DNA from 2 places in the Colwellia sp. MB3u-8 genome. Region 2 is predicted to be linked to the other one. Evidence: predicted binding sites of a transcription regulator. Region 2 holds the regulator's gene; the other holds the start of a gene.

Region 1 (8,214 bases), on a different contig from region 2:
CAACCGTGCCTTTTTTTAATAAACAACGACAAGTTCCACAAAAGCCATCTCGGCAATGAAATTGTGAATCAATATTTTTTCTTTCTAAAGCATTGAGAATATTTTTGTCTTCATCGAGGAACATTATCTTCTGTCCCTCGACAGTAATATTAAAAGCCATCAATACTATAAATCGAAATCATCAAAGTCATCACTTGATACTGATGAGTCAACTTGTCCAACTAAATAGCTAGAAATCTCAGTCTCTTGTGGCGCTACTTGTACATTGTCACTCACTAAATAGGAATTCATCCAAGGTAATGGGTTACTTTTTATATCAAATGGTGCATCAAAGCCAATGGCGCTTAAACGTTGATTACTAATATATTCAATGTATTGCTTTAAGATAGCAGCGTTAAGACCAATCATTGAGCCATCTTTAAATAGATAATCAGCCCATTCTTTTTCTTGCTCTACCACATCCATGAAAATCTCTTTACCTTCTTCACGCATGGTTTTAGAGATTTCTTGCATTTCAGGGTCGTCTCGACCTGACATCCAGTTATTAAGAATATGTTGTGTACCCGTTAAATGCAGTGCTTCGTCGCGGGCAATGAGTTTAATGATTTTTGCATTACCTTCAAGTAACTCACGTTCTGCAAAGGCGAAAGAACAAGCAAAACTAATATAAAAACGAATAGCTTCTAAGGCATTGACCGAACAAATGGCTAAATATAGTCGCTCTTTCAATTTACGTTCGCTAACCTCTAGGGTTTTACCTTCAACCTGATAATTACCTGGGCCTTGCGACTGTAATAATTGTGTGGTGATAATAACCGAGTCAAAATACTTTGCGATGCTGGTAGCACGCTTCAAAATTGACGGATTCACCATGATGTCGTCAAACACTTCACTAGGGTCAGTAAATAAATTACGTAAAATGTGAGTGTATGAGCGAGAATGAATAGTTTCACTAAAAGCCCAGGTCTCAATCCATGTTTCGACTTCAGGCAGTGAAACTAGTGGCAATAATATCGTGTTAACTGAACGTGCCGTTATTGAATCGAGTAGCGTTTGATATTTTAAATTAGATATAAAAATATGTTTTTCAGAGTCAGTTAGACTCTGCCAATCGGCACGGTCTTTTGATACGTCAATTTCTTCTGGACGCCAAAAAAATGATAATTGTTTTTCGATCAGTTTTTCAAACGCCATAAAACGTTGTTGATCGTATCGTGCAATATTAACACTGTTTCCCAAAAACATTGGCTCTAACAAGGCATTGTTAGCTGTTTGGTTAAACGTAGTGTACGACATTTATATCTCCTAGAAATAGCGCCGTTTGAGGCGCGATATTTCATCTTTTAATAGTAATTAAGCTAATTTTTATTAGTTTTTATGCCAGATATATACATTGGCAAAAAAAGAGGAAAACCAGATGTTCTCCTCTGGTGGTGCTTTAAATCTTACATGCGCCGCCGGCACAATCGTCTTCGGCTTCTATTAGGTTGTCGTCAGCACCATCACGTGTGTTGTGATAATACATCGTCTTAACACCAAGCTTGTAGGCGGTTAAAATATCTTTTAATACTTGTTTAATTGGCACTTTGCCACCTTCAAAACGAGAAGGGTCGTAGTTGGTATTGGCTGAAATAGTTTGATCGATAAACTTTTGCATAATGCCAACTAATTGTAGATAACCTTCATTACTTGGAATGTTCCAAAGAAGTTCATAATTATCTTTTAATTTTTCATATTCAGGTACAACTTGCTTTAAAACACCATCTTTACTGGCCTTAATACTGATTAAACCACGAGGCGGTTCAATACCATTAGTTGCATTAGAGATTTGTGATGAGGTTTCTGACGGCATTAATGCTGATACGGTTGAGTTTCTAACGCCATGTTTTTTAATACTAGCGCGCAACGACTCCCAGTCTAAATGTAAGGGTTCAGCGGTAACATTATCGATTTCTTTTTTGTAAGTATCGATAGGTAATATACCTTGAGATAAACGCGTTTCATTAAATTTAGGGCAAGCACCTTGTTCAATAGCTAACTGATTTGACGCTTTTAGCAAGTAGTATTGAATCGCTTCAAAAGTACGGTGAGTTAAGTTGTTGGCACTACCGTTTGAGTAGTAAACCCCATTTTTTGCTAAGTAATAAGCGTAGTTAATAACACCTATACCTAATGTACGACGCCCCATAGTGGCGGTATGTGCTGCCGGTACTGGGTAATCTTGATAATCTAATAAGCTATCTAAAGCACGCACGGCTAAGTCAGCTAGACCATCAAATTCGTCAAGGCTTTTAATAGCACCTAAGTTAAACGCTGATAATGTACATAGGGCAATTTCACCATTGGGATCATTAACATCTTCCATAGGCTTGGTGGGTAAGGCAATTTCTAGACATAAATTACTTTGACGAATCGGTGCCACAGAGGGGTCAAATGGAGAATGTGTATTACAGTGATCAACGTTTTGTAAATAAATACGACCTGTACTGGCACGTTCTTGAGCAAATAAAGTGAACAGTTCTATCGCTTTAATACATTTTTTACGAATTGAATCATCAGCTTCGTATTGAACATAAAGCGCTTCAAATTTCTCTTGATCTTCAAAGAATGCATCGTATAAACCAGGTACATCACTTGGGCTAAACAAAGTAATAGATTGACCTTTGATCAGACGTTGGTACATCAATTTATTAAATTGTACGCCGTAATCTAGATGACGAACGCGGTTTTCTTCAACACCTCGGTTATTTTTAAGTACGAGTAAGCTTTCAACTTCTAAATGCCAAAGTGGATAGAACAGGGTCGCTGCACCACCACGTACACCACCTTGTGAACAGCTTTTTACCGCGGTTTGAAAGTGTTTATAAAATGGAATACAACCGGTATGAAATGCTTCGCCATTGCGAATAGTGCTGCCTAATGCGCGAATACGACCGGCATTGATACCAATACCAGCACGTTGAGAAACATACTTAACAATGGAACTTGAGGTAGCATTGATTGAATCTAAACTATCACCACATTCAATCAATACACATGATGAAAACTGGCGAGTGGGGGTACGTACACCGGCCATAATAGGTGTTGGCAACGAAAGTTTAAAGGTAGAGATAGCATCATAAAAACCTTTAACATAATCCAAGCGCGTTTCTTTCGGGTATTTAGCGAATAAACAAGCCGCGACTAAAATATAAAGAAATTGTGCACTTTCATAAATTTCACCGGTGACACGGTTTTGTACTAGGTATTTACCTTCTAACTGTTTTACGGCTGCGTAACTGAAATTTAAATCACGGCCGTGGTCCATAAAGCTTTCTAACTGTTCAAATTCGTCAGCAGTGTAATCAATTAATAAATGCTGATCGTATTTACCTGCCTCTACTAAGCTGACGACATGTGGGTAAAGCTTAGGTGGCTCAAACTGGCCGTAGGCTTTTTTGCGCAAATGGAATATAGCTAAGCGCGCTGATAAATATTGATAATCAGGTGTTTCTTCTGAGATCAAATCAGCCGCTGCTTTAATAATAGTTTCATGAATGTCAGACGTTTTAATACCATCATAGAACTGAATATGAGACTTCAGTTCAACTTGAGAGACCGAGACATTGTCTAGGTCTTCAGCAGCCCAAGCAATTACTTTATGGATTTTTTCTAAGTCGATCAGTTCTTTTGAACCATTGCGTTTTGTGACAAAAAGTTTGTTAGTCATGCAGTACCTGTAAATCTGTTTGTTGTTATAAACACCCAAAATAGATGGATATAATGTTAATTGCCTCAAGATGATATTACACAAGGTAAATTGTATTTCATTCAAAATGCCTTTGAATGAAAAATGCACTATATCTTGGGGTTTTTACGAAACTGATCACAAGATAGTGCGGTTTGCGTGATATTGCAAGAACAAAAGTTGTCGAATATTGGTTGCTTTTTTTACAGTGAAAGTTCTGTTAGTAACAACTAACTTAGTAGCTCTTTTCAATTTTGATTTTTCTAAAACGCAACGGTTATTTTTATTTTTTTTTAGTCCTAAATTATTTTAAGTTATTTTTTATATTTTATATGACTAAAGGTAATATGAAAATAATAAGTGTTAATATTCAATGGCTTATGTTTTTAGTTGATTCTTGGACGCATTAATTGACGAATGATTATTTTATCAACGCTAATAGATGATATTTTGATGCTATTAGTTAAAACGCTAGTGAATAAGAAGGGGTGATTAGCCACTAAAGTGTGCTGTTTTTAATATTCATACTCATTTGGCATTGGGCTAGATTTACTGTCAGTAAAACGGGTTAATCGCTTAATGTCATAAGCAAAGTAAAGCTGCTCTAACACTGTTCTAAAGCTAACAGAGTAGTGCAGCTTATTATTCAGTATTGGTTAATAACTCAGTATCAGTTAATAAAACTGAGTAGGTCTAATGGCTTAGCGATGATATGATCTGCTTGCCAAGTTTGACAATTTTCGTTGTGAAGAATATATCCCCATTTAGCCACGAACGTAGTCATCTTGGCGCTATTACCGGCTTGAATATCACGTAGAGCATCGCCAATATAAAAACACTGTTTATGATCAACATTAATTTGCTGACAAGCGTGTAATATTGGCTCAGGATCAGGCTTTCGTTTAGTTAAGGTGTCACCACCGACCATAACAGCACAGTTTGCAAATTCAGGGTAATAAGGTAAAAGCAGTTTTGTTAAGCCCTCAGGTTTGTTGGTGATAATACCCCAAGGTATATTGTTGGTTTCTAAATTATTCAGTAATTGAGCAACGCCTGGATAAAGGCAGGTATGCTCAGCAATATTTTCTTGATAGTAATTGAGAAATTGTTGACGTAAAACTTCATAGTCATATTGTTTAATGGCTGAGCCAAAACCTAGGTTTAGTAATCCTAAAGCACCGTCTGAAGCAATAGGGCGATAATCTTTTGCGGCTACAGTTGGCTTATTGTAATGGTTTAAGACATGATTTAATGCCGCGCCTAAATCATCAGCGGTATCTAACAGTGTGCCGTCTAAGTCAAAAAGTACGCTGGCAAGTTGCACGGTGGAATGATGGGAAGTTGACATAATATCGCTCTATTTTGTTATCGTTATTTTTATCGGCGGGATTGCGGCGTTAATAAAATTTTTTATTAACGCGTTAATTTACACCCATGCTATTTCAAGCGGCAGTTTCAGCGTTAAGCTAGTACGGCTAAACGCGTTGACAGCAAAGAATATAGTTGACATCAAGTGATGAATTTAACTTATGATTTTCAGTCAAAGGATTATAGTGAATACCGGCGGCATCGATGCATTTCAGCTCATACGACTCAGCCCATGCTATTAATGTTGATGGGCGAATAAAACTTTTGTGGTCATGAGTGCCATTAGGCACAAGCTTCAAAATCTTCTCTGCTGCGACTATCGCCAATAAATAGGCTTTTAATGACTTATTCAGGGTAGAGAAAAAAACAAAGCCTCCAGGTTTAACCATTTGTGCACAGGCCTTTATAATAGATTCGGGGTCAGGCACATGTTCGAGCATTTCCATACAAGTAACGACATCGTAGTGTTGTGGCTGTTGTTGAGCCTTTTCTTCGGCGGTTATTTTTTGATAGTCGACACTAACACCGGCTTCTAAAGCATGCAGTTTGGCAACATTTAAGGGCGCTTGTCCCATATCAATGCCAGTAACATCTGCACCAAGTTGCGCAAGGCTTTCTGCTAAAATGCCACCACCACAGCCGACATCAATAATTTTTTTAGCAGAAATATCGCCGACATGTTGGCAAATAAACTGCCGGCGTAAAGGGTTAATTTGGTGTAGAGGCTTAAAATCACCATCAAGTTCCCACCATTGGCTAGCCACTTGTTCAAATTTAGCGATTTCGTCTGGATTAACGTTTAAAGGATTAGACATAACTACCATTGTTGTTGGTCTTTTAATATTGTCGATTCTAAAGCAATAATTACTGCAAGCCTAGTGTGAAAGTTGATTGACCTTAAATCGACAGAAAAAATGGTGATGTATGTTTTATTTGCAATGTCATTGCTAGTCCCGCATTACTTTGTTTTTTCACACTCAGGTTGTAGGTATATGGGTTACAATGATGGTAAAATAAGTGCTTGAATATGAGAGATGTTTAAAACACTAATCAGCGCTAATATTTCTAGGTATAGGCGCTTGAATTTAGCTGATAAATAGCTCTGAAATCAAATCCATATTATTGTTGTGGTTAATATAGAGCATTTACTTGAAACTTTACCGTTTTTAACGGCAAGATTAAGCAATACAAAGCGGTAGGGCATGACAAATATTTATGCTAGTATGCTGTGTTAATTATAAATATAATAATTTCGAAATTTTCTGAATTAGATTTACGTTAAGGGATACCATCAATTTATGACCGATTTGGCGAATAATATTGCTCCTGTCAATATTGAGGACGAGCTAAAAAGCTCCTATTTAGATTACGCGATGAGTGTAATCGTAGGTCGTGCATTACCAGATGTACGTGATGGCTTAAAGCCAGTGCATCGTCGCGTACTTTTTGCGATGAACGTGTTGGGTAACGACTTTAACAAGCCGTATAAAAAATCAGCACGTGTTGTTGGCGATGTTATCGGTAAGTATCACCCACATGGTGATACTGCTGTTTATGACACTATTGTTCGAATGGCGCAGTCATTTTCATTACGCTACATGCTTGTTGATGGCCAAGGTAACTTTGGTTCTGTTGATGGTGATTCAGCGGCGGCTATGCGTTATACCGAAATTAGAATGTCAAAAATCGCCCATTCTATTTTGGCTGATTTAGACAAGGAAACTGTTGATTACGTTGCCAACTACGATGGCACAGAAATGATACCAGCGGTAATGCCAACGCGCATTCCTAACCTACTTGTTAATGGTACCTCAGGTATCGCAGTAGGTATGGCAACTAATATTCCTCCTCATAACTTAACTGAAGTTATTAATGGTTGTTTAGCTGTTATAGAAAATGACGATATTAGTTTTGAAGAATTATTAGAATATATTCCCGGTCCAGACTTTCCGACAGCGGGCATTATCAGCGGTCGAGCGGGTATTCAAGAAGCTTATCTTACTGGCCGTGGTAAAATTAAAATTCGTGCTCGAGCTAGAATCGAAGTTGATGAGAAGTCGGGTAAAGAAACCATTGTTGTTTACGAATTACCTTATCAAGTTAACAAGGCCCGTTTGATTGAAAAAATGGCCGACTTGGTGAAAGAAAAACGTTTAGAAGGTATTTCTGCTTTACGTGATGAGTCTGATAAAGACGGCATGCGTATGGTGATAGAAGTGAAACGTGGTGAAGTGGGCGAAGTTATTTTAAATAACTTATATAAGCTTACTCAAATGCAAGTTTCATTTGGTTTAAATATGGTGGCTTTGACCAACGGTCAACCTAAACTATTTAACCTGCGTGAAATGATTGATGCCTTTGTTTTACACCGTCGTGAGGTGGTAACACGCAGAACTATCTTTGAGTTGCGCAAAGCACGAGAACGCGCACATTTATTGGAAGGTTTGTCGATTGCACTTTCTAACATCGACCCCATTATCGCATTAATTAAAAAATCACCAACACCAGGCGAAGCAAAAGAGCAATTATTAGCTTGTGGCTGGGACTTAGGTCTTGTGGCTGACATGTTAGCTGCTGCCGGTGATGACGCTGCACGTCCTGAGTGGGTTGAAGAAGAGTTTGGTATTCGTGATGGACAATATTTTTTAACGCCACCACAAGCACAGGCCATTCTTGATTTACGTTTACATAAGTTAACGGGCTTAGAACACGAGAAAATTTTAAGTGAATATAAGGTATTATTAGATGTAATTGCTGAATTACTTTATATCTTGGCAACACCTGCTCGCTTAATGGAAGTTATTCGTGAAGAGCTTGAAGCGATTCGTGATGAATTTGGTGATGAACGTCGCACTGAAATTACGAATGCCTCACATGATTTATCTATGGAAGATTTGATCACCGAAGAAGATGTGGTGGTAACGCTTTCTCATGAAGGTTATGTTAAGTATCAAATATTAAGTGATTATCAAGCGCAACGTCGCGGTGGTAAAGGTAAAGCAGCGACGAAAATGAAAGAAGAAGACTTCATTGAACGCTTACTGATTGCCAACACACATGACACCATTTTATGTTTCTCTGACCGCGGTAAACTCTATTGGTTAAAAGTATACCAATTG
Region 2 (8,214 bases):
CTGATATTGAACAATGTATAGCACAACTTAAGGGCGACTTAAGTCAATATAATTCAGAAAATGCTATTCGAGATTTCGATGCGGTTCGAGGTGCATTAGGTCATCAACAGGTACATATTTACGGTGGCTCTTATGGCACACGTGCTGGCTTAGTTTATATGCGTATGTTCCCGACATCGTTAAAGAGTGTAGTTCTCGACAGTGTTGGCCCTATTGAAGTGCCCATTGGCTTATTTGGAAAAAGCGTCGAACACTCTTTTATCAAATTAATTGAAAATTGCCAGAACGAAGAAAGCTGTGCGACACAATATCCTGAATTGGCGAAAGAATTTACCGCCATCACTCATAAACTATCTCAAGCGCCAGTAACAGTAGAAATTGCACACCCAAGGTTAGGTACTAAAACTGCTTTCACTATTAGCAAGGATAAATTCATTTCAAGTATACAAATGCAATTGTACTCGATGGAAACACGGAGCTTAGTACCGTTGTTAATTCATCAAGCGTATTTAGGTAACTATATGCCACTAGCCGGTATTATTGCTCAAAGCGAAGGTGGTATGGGTATATATATAGGTTTGCATTTTAATATTGTTTGCAATGAAGACTTTCCAAAAATATCAGACGACATGAAAGCCGTTGATGCGGATAATAATTTTGCTAAAGGTATGAGTTTAGTGATGGTTGGTAAAGCTTGTGCTGCTTGGCCAACGTATCAACCTAGTGCTGATTTTTATCAAACAGTTACCGCTGATATTCCAACTCTGATTATGTCAGGTGAGTTAGACCCGGTTACACCAGCGAGTAACGGCGAAAAGTCTCACGTGAATTTACCTAATAGTCATCACATTATTTCTAAAAACAATGCGCACATAGTAGCTTCTACAACTTGTGGTATCAAAATTGTGAATGAATTTTTAGAAAAACAAACGCCAAAGGAACTTGATGAATCATGTCTTGAAGAAATTCCTGATGAGTCATTTATGGTGGGTTTAAATGGTGGTGGTGCACCCCAAGTATCGCCAAACGCTATGCCAACCCAAGCAAAGGAATAAATCATGATTGAAGTTAATAATTTACATAAAAGTTTTGTCAGTAAAAAAAATACGGTTAAAGCCTTAGATGGCCTATCTTTTATTGCAAAAGATGGCGAAATAACGGGTATATTAGGCCCGAATGGTGCCGGTAAAACCACCTGTTTACGCACGCTTTATGGTTTGCTCCGTGCCGATGAAGGCTACGCGACTATTGATGGGATTAAAGTAACAGAAGAACCTATTAAAGCACGAAAACTCTTAGGTATTTTCCCTGATAAGTTTGGTTTATATGAGCGCTTAACCGCTTATGAACAAATTGATTATTTTGCCAGTATTCATGGCATGCAAGGCGCAAAAAAGCATGCCGCCATTGAGCAAATTCTATCTGATTTAGAAATGACTGAATTAGCGCATCGTAAAACGGTGGGGTTTTCGCAAGGCCAGCGCATGAAAGTGACCTTGGCTCAGGCTTTAGTCCATCAACCGAAAAATTTTGTACTTGATGAACCCACCCGTGGTTTAGATGTCATGAGTACGCGCGTGTTGCGTAACCACTTAGCTAAATTTAAAGCTAAAGGTCACTGCATTTTATTCTCTTCACATGTTATGCAAGAAGTTGCTGCCTTATGTGACCGCGTGATCATTGTTTCAAACGGTAAGTTAGCGGCCCAAGGCACACCGCAAGAATTGTGTGATTTAGCAGGAGAAAGCTTATTGGAAGAAGCCTTTGTGAAACTCATTGGCTCTGATGAAGGAGTCGCCGCATGATGCAATTGAAAGCCTTAATGGTAAAAGAATTTAAAGAAGCTTTTCGCGACCGGCGCGCACTCATGGTAGCGATGAGCATGGCCTTGTTGATGCCAGTTGTGATTATGGTGATGTTAAACGTAGCCATTAAAGAAGCGGTAGACAACCCGCCAGTCTATGTAAAATATAGTGGTGAGCAACATGCACCAAAACTGATTAAAGCCCTTAAAGATGAGAATATTTTATCTTTTGCTGATGTACCCGCAGATGAAGAGCGTAATTGGAATGAACGCAACATTGAATTGTCCATTCCTGACACCTTTATTAAAGATATGGCTGCCGGTAAGCCAATTGAATTAACCTTGCGCGCAGATTATAACGAGAAGTCGTTAACCTCTCCTATTCGCCGGATTAAAGATGTTGTTAGCGATCACTCGCTACTTATTGGTTATAAGCGGTTATTAGTGCGCGGTATTGATACTAAATTATTGCAACCCATTAAATTGCTTGAACAAGATACCTCGCTACCTAGTAGTAATGCAGTGATGATCTCTCTAATTTTAGGGGTTTATTTAATGATGGCGGCGTTTATGTCAGGTTTGCCAGTTGCTATTGACTCAAGTGCTGGCGAACGAGAACGTAATGTATTAGAAATGTTATTGTGTCAGCCGGTTAGTACCTTAAAAATAGTGCTAGCGAAATTGAGCTGTGCCAGTTCAATTGCTATTATCTCTATTATATTAATGCTGGTACTTACCTCAGTAGCGATGAACTTTGTTGACCTAACGAAAATAGGCGCAACCTTTAATATTGACGCCAGTACCTTTGTTATTTTGTTATTGCTATTGGTACCTATTTGCTTCCTCGCGGCGGCACTACAGCTATTATTTGCCTTTCAGGCCAAGAGTTTTAAAGAAGCACAGTCAACCGTGACCATGTTGATTATGGTGCCTAGTGTTATTCCTTTTGCCTTAATGATGATGGATGATAAGCCAGCTTGGATTGATTGGATGCCAATCTCTGGCCAGTCATTGTTGATGGAAGATGTGTTTAAAGGCTTAGCCATTGATTGGAGTGCCTTGCTATTTACCAGTGCAGCCACTATCGCGTTAACTGTGGTCTTGGTGTTAATTTTGGCGAAACGATTAACCTCTGAAAAAGTGGTGATGTCGTTAAGTTAATCACAGTAAGTTAGCCACAAATAGAGCCGTTCCATAACAAGATATAGTTCGAAGTGGAACGGCTATGGCTAAGCGGGTATAAAAAGCATCACGTAAGTGGTATTAGTTAGCAAATAATAGCCAGTGTAAAGTGGCTAAAGAGCCATTGAGTTATTTATTTAGTAAGTAAGCAAGCAAAGCATATTGATTCATTGTCTTGGTCGGTTAAGCAGCATTAAAGACGGCTACATCCTATAAGCAATAGCTTTGAAACCAACTCCGCGATTCAAAACAAGCTGCTTCAATAAATCGTGTTAACTATATCGTCGCGCGCATTATTTAGCTTTCGCGCCAATTCAAGGATTAACGCTTTATTGGCCTTAAATGTTTGAGTCATGCTTGCGTTTATTATTCGAGTTGGGGCTTAGGTCGATAACAACGCCTTGCCACCTTGCTAAGCGCAGGATCGAGTTAACACAACTAAGTGATGTCGATGTGATGTCGATTTCGAATAATTTACAGCTTATTTTATTTAAATTGTATTTAATTTGATTAAGTATGTTATTTTATGAATTAAATGTATTGTTTTTGCATTTTTAAGGCAGTATATTAGTTTCAACTATTTATTGATATTAGTACTAAAAACTTTTGCAGCTAACTTCAAAGTATATTTGATTGCAAAATGAACTAAAAGAGCACGGTTTTATCGTGTACAAGCACGGCAAGTTCAGGCAAAATATGCCGCAATTAATTTAGAACTAAAGCCAACCCCCAACCCCCAGTATTGCCAACGGCAGACTATTTGAGGATATAACATGTTTACACGTGATATGAATATTGCTGATTTTGATCCAGAACTTTATCAAGCAATGAGTAATGAAGTTGTTCGTCAAGAAGAGCACATTGAACTCATCGCTTCGGAAAACTACTGTAGTCCACGTGTACTCGAAGCTCAAGGTTCACAGCTGACTAATAAATACGCTGAAGGTTACCCAGGTAAGCGTTATTACGGCGGTTGTGAGTATGTTGATATTGCCGAGCAACTCGCTATTGATCGTGCAAAAGAATTATTTGGCGCAACTTATGCTAACGTGCAGCCACATGCTGGCTCACAAGCAAACGCTGCTGTTTTCCAAGCCTTAGTTTCTCCAGGCGGCAAAGTATTAGGTATGAGTTTAGCGCATGGCGGTCACTTAACGCATGGTTCACACGTAAACTTTTCAGGTAAATCATATGAAGCTTTTCAATACGGTTTGCACCCTGAAACCGGTGATATTGATTATGTTGAATTAGAACGTTTAGCACTAGAGCATAAACCAGAGATGATCATTGGCGGTTTCTCAGCCTTTTCTGGTGTGGTTGATTGGGCTCGTATGCGTGAAATCGCCGATAAAGTGGGTGCTTACTTTTTCGTTGATATGGCTCACGTTGCCGGTTTAGTTGCTGCGGGTTTATACCCTAACCCAGTGCCACATGCCCATGTTGTAACGACAACAACACATAAAACATTAGCAGGCCCACGTGGCGGCTTAATTGTTTCGGGTTGTGATGACGAAGCGGTTTATAAAAAATTGAACAGTGCGGTATTTCCTGGTGGTCAAGGTGGACCATTAATGCATGTTATTGCCGCAAAAGCCGTAGCATTTAAAGAAGCATTAGCGCCAGAATTTAAAGTTTATCAGCAAAACGTGCTAGATAATGCTAAAGCTATGGTGGCGGTATTACAAGAACGTGGTTACAAAGTTGTCTCTAATGGCACAGATAACCATTTATTATTGCTTGATTTAATTGATAAAGATATTACGGGTAAAGATGCTGATGCCGCATTAGGTCGTGCTCATATCACAGTGAATAAAAACTCTGTACCTAATGATCCTCGTTCACCTTTTGTGACTTCTGGCTTACGTTTAGGTACACCAGCCATTACTCGTCGTGGTTTTGGTGTTGAAGAAACCAAAACAACTACAGGTTGGATTTGTGATATTTTAGATGATATCAACAACGAAGCGGTGATCGCTAAAGTTCAAGCCGGCGTTAGTGAGCTTTGTGCACGCTTCCCGGTTTATAAGTAATTATATTTAGCTTTTAAATAATCTTGTTATTTCCTGATTACACTTAAAATGGCCACTTTCGTGGCCATTTTTTTTTAACTGTTTTTTATTTGGCTAGTACTCGTTTGCCATTAATCGCAAACTATTTGGCTTAATGAAGTGTTTTCAATTAACATACCAAGATTAAATTGCTCATGACCTGTTAACTTTGGAACTCATCAATGTATTGCCCCTTTTGTTCAGCCAACGAGACTAAAGTTATCGATTCACGTTTAGTGTCAGATGGTCACCAAGTCCGTCGTCGTCGTGAATGTTTAGCGTGCCATGAAAGATATACCACCTTCGAAAGTGCTGAGTTAGTGATGCCACGCATTATTAAGCGTGATGGCTCTCGAGAACCTTTTAACGAAGATAAAATGCGCAATGGCTTATTACGTGCGTTAGAGAAAAGACCTGTTAGTACTGAAGAAATAGAGTTGTCGATTAATAAACTCAAATCACAACTTAGAGCAACAGGCGAGCGCGAAGTGTCAAGTGAAATGCTGGGTACCATTATTATGGAACAGCTAAAAGTTTTAGATAAAGTGGCTTATATTCGCTTTGCTTCAGTGTATCGCTCGTTTGAAGATATTAAAGAGTTTGGTGAAGAAATTGCCCGTTTAGGCGATGAAAAATAATGAATGAATTCGATGGGTAGAAGCTCCATCACAGTTTAACTTTGAGTCCAGTAATGAGCCATTTTTCGTTAAAAGATCATCAATTTATGCAGCGCGCCATTAGTTTGGCAAAGCGTGGCCATTTTACCACTTCACCTAATCCTCGTGTCGGTTGTGTCATTGTGTTGAAGGGCGAAGTGGTTGGTGAAGGTTTTCATCAAAAAGCAGGGCAAGGGCATGCTGAAGTTTATGCACTAAAACAGGCGGGAAGCAAAGCCAAAGGTGCCACTGCTTATGTCACGCTAGAGCCGTGTAGTCATTTTGGTTTAACACCGCCTTGTGCAGAAGCGCTGATTAAAGCACAAGTGAGCCATGTTATTGCCGCTATGGTTGATCCAGACCCAAGAGTTTCGGGTCGTGGCCTTGAGTTGTTAACTGAGGCAGGAATAACCACAGAGTTTGGCTTGCTTGAACAAGATGCTCGGGCATTAAACCCTGGTTTTATTCACTTAATGACCACCCAATTACCTTATGTTCGTTGTAAATTAGCAGCAAGCTTGGACGGAAAAACGGCTATGGCCAGTGGTGAAAGCCAGTGGATAACCTCAAATGAAGCCCGCACTGATGTCCAACGACTCAGAGCACAAAGTTGTGGCATTATTTGTGGCGCCGACTCTATTATTTTTGACAATGCTAAAATGAATGTTCGTTGGCATGCATTAGGTGAGCTAAAGCAGCGTTATGCACAAGCAGATATTAGGCAGCCAGTTCGTATTATTATTGATGGTAAAAATCGCTTAACACCGGATCTTGCTGTTTTTAAAACCAGCAGTAAAATAATATTAATTCGACAAACTATTGAAAATAGCCATACTTGGCCACATTTTGTAGAACAAGTGATTATTTCTAAAGCGGTCGATAGTGAATATATCGATCTCAGTTTATTGTTAGCTTACTTGGCTCAACAAGGCTTGAATGACATTTTAATTGAGTCAGGCGCTAAGCTAGCCGGCGCTTTTATTAGCGCAAACTTAGTTGATGAACTGGTACTTTACCAAGCACCAAAACTTATCGGTAGTGAGGGTAAAAGCCTACTTAATATGCCAGCAATATTGCAGCTATCTGCGGCTAAAAACCTTGATATAAATGATATTCGCATGGTGGGTAAAGATATTAGGATAACGGCAAAGTTTAGTCGTTAACCTGAAGGTTTGATTGGCCAAACTAGGGTCAGTAGTAATAATAAACAATAAGCTACACAGACGACGAGACATAATATGTTTACAGGCATTATAGAAGCCGTAGGGCATTTAAAAGCAATTAATAGCTCAGGCGATGGCGCGCGCGTCACCATTAATACGGCAAAATTAGACTTATCAGATGTTAAATTAGGCGACTCAATTGCAACCAATGGTATTTGTTTAACCGTTGTTGCCTTAGATAGCAGCAGCTTTAGCGCTGATGTATCTAGCGAAACCTTAACACGTACTGGTTTCGCACATTATAAAATGGGTGCTAGCGTTAATCTTGAAAAAGCTATGCTACCTACCACACGATTCGGTGGCCACATGGTGTCGGGTCACGTTGATGCGGTGAGTGAAATTAGCGCCATTGAGCATAAGGGCAATAGCATAGATTATTGGTTAACTATGCCGGCAGAACTATCAGCCTATATTGCAGAAAAAGGCTCAGTGACTATCGATGGTACTAGCTTGACGGTCAATAGTTTGAGCGCCGATCAATTTCGCTTAACGATTGTTCCACATACCACAGGTCAAACAATTATCAGTACATACCAAGTGGGCACTAAAGTTAATCTAGAAGTTGATTTAATTGCCCGCTATCTAGAAAGATTACTTACCAAGCAAACAACTGGCAAGCAAGACCCGTCAGGTGTTACGCATGCGTTATTAGCGCGTAATGGTTTTATTAAATAAAGAGGTTGTCATGAATTTACACACGCCACAAGAGATTATCGACGATATAGCTCAAGGTAAAATGGTCATCTTAATGGATGATGAAGATCGCGAGAATGAAGGTGACTTCATTATGGCGGCAGAAAAAGTAACGCCTGAAGCGATAAACTTTATGGCAACACATGGTCGTGGTCTTATTTGTATGCCAATGTCGGCAGCGCGTTGCGAGTTGTTAAAGTTACCGTTAATGGTAGATAAAAACGACGCCCAGTTCACCACTAATTTCACTGTCTCTATTGAAGCGGCTGAAGGGGTAACTACCGGTATTTCTGCCGCTGATCGTGCCACGACCGTTTTAGCCGCAGTTGGCAAAGACGCTGATCATAACTCGATTGTGCAGCCGGGCCATATTTTCCCACTGATCGCCAAAGATGGTGGCGTGTTAAACCGTGCGGGTCATACCGAAGCAGGTGTTGATTTAGCGCGTTTAGCTGGTCTTGAAGCTGCAGCGGTTATTGTTGAAATATTAAATGAAGATGGCACCATGGCGCGTCGTCCGGACCTAGAAATTATTGCTGAAAAACATGGCATAAAAATGGGGACTATTGCGGATTTAATTGAATATCGTAACGCCAATGAAACCACTA

Evidence for each region. The regulator NrdR, encoded in region 2, represses ribonucleotide reductase genes. The targets are predictions, from matches to a motif close to AAACACNANATNTNGTGTTT.
Region 1: the regulator NrdR is predicted to act here: its motif matches at 3,833-3,852, upstream of nrdA (class 1a ribonucleoside-diphosphate reductase subunit alpha).

Annotation. Positions count from the first base shown of each region.
Region 1 is NZ_JACGVA010000037.1:49,693-57,906, forward strand. Features, by position in the region: gene yfaE (class I ribonucleotide reductase maintenance protein YfaE) at 1-160, opposite strand, end outside; gene nrdB (class Ia ribonucleoside-diphosphate reductase subunit beta) at 166-1,296, opposite strand; gene nrdA (class 1a ribonucleoside-diphosphate reductase subunit alpha) at 1,439-3,709, opposite strand; gene H4J54_RS02590 (HAD family hydrolase) at 4,398-5,075, opposite strand; gene ubiG (bifunctional 2-polyprenyl-6-hydroxyphenol methylase/3-demethylubiquinol 3-O-methyltransferase UbiG) at 5,203-5,910, opposite strand; gene gyrA (DNA topoisomerase (ATP-hydrolyzing) subunit A) at 6,394-8,214, shown strand, end outside.
Region 2 is NZ_JACGVA010000058.1:426,118-434,331, reverse strand. Features, by position in the region: gene H4J54_RS06640 (alpha/beta fold hydrolase) at 1-1,055, shown strand, start outside; gene H4J54_RS06635 (ATP-binding cassette domain-containing protein) at 1,059-1,805, shown strand; gene H4J54_RS06630 (ABC transporter permease) at 1,802-2,965, shown strand; gene glyA (serine hydroxymethyltransferase) at 3,760-5,016, shown strand; gene nrdR (transcriptional regulator NrdR) at 5,217-5,672, shown strand; gene ribD (bifunctional diaminohydroxyphosphoribosylaminopyrimidine deaminase/5-amino-6-(5-phosphoribosylamino)uracil reductase RibD) at 5,726-6,853, shown strand; gene H4J54_RS06610 (riboflavin synthase) at 6,929-7,588, shown strand; gene ribBA (bifunctional 3,4-dihydroxy-2-butanone-4-phosphate synthase/GTP cyclohydrolase II) at 7,599-8,214, shown strand, end outside.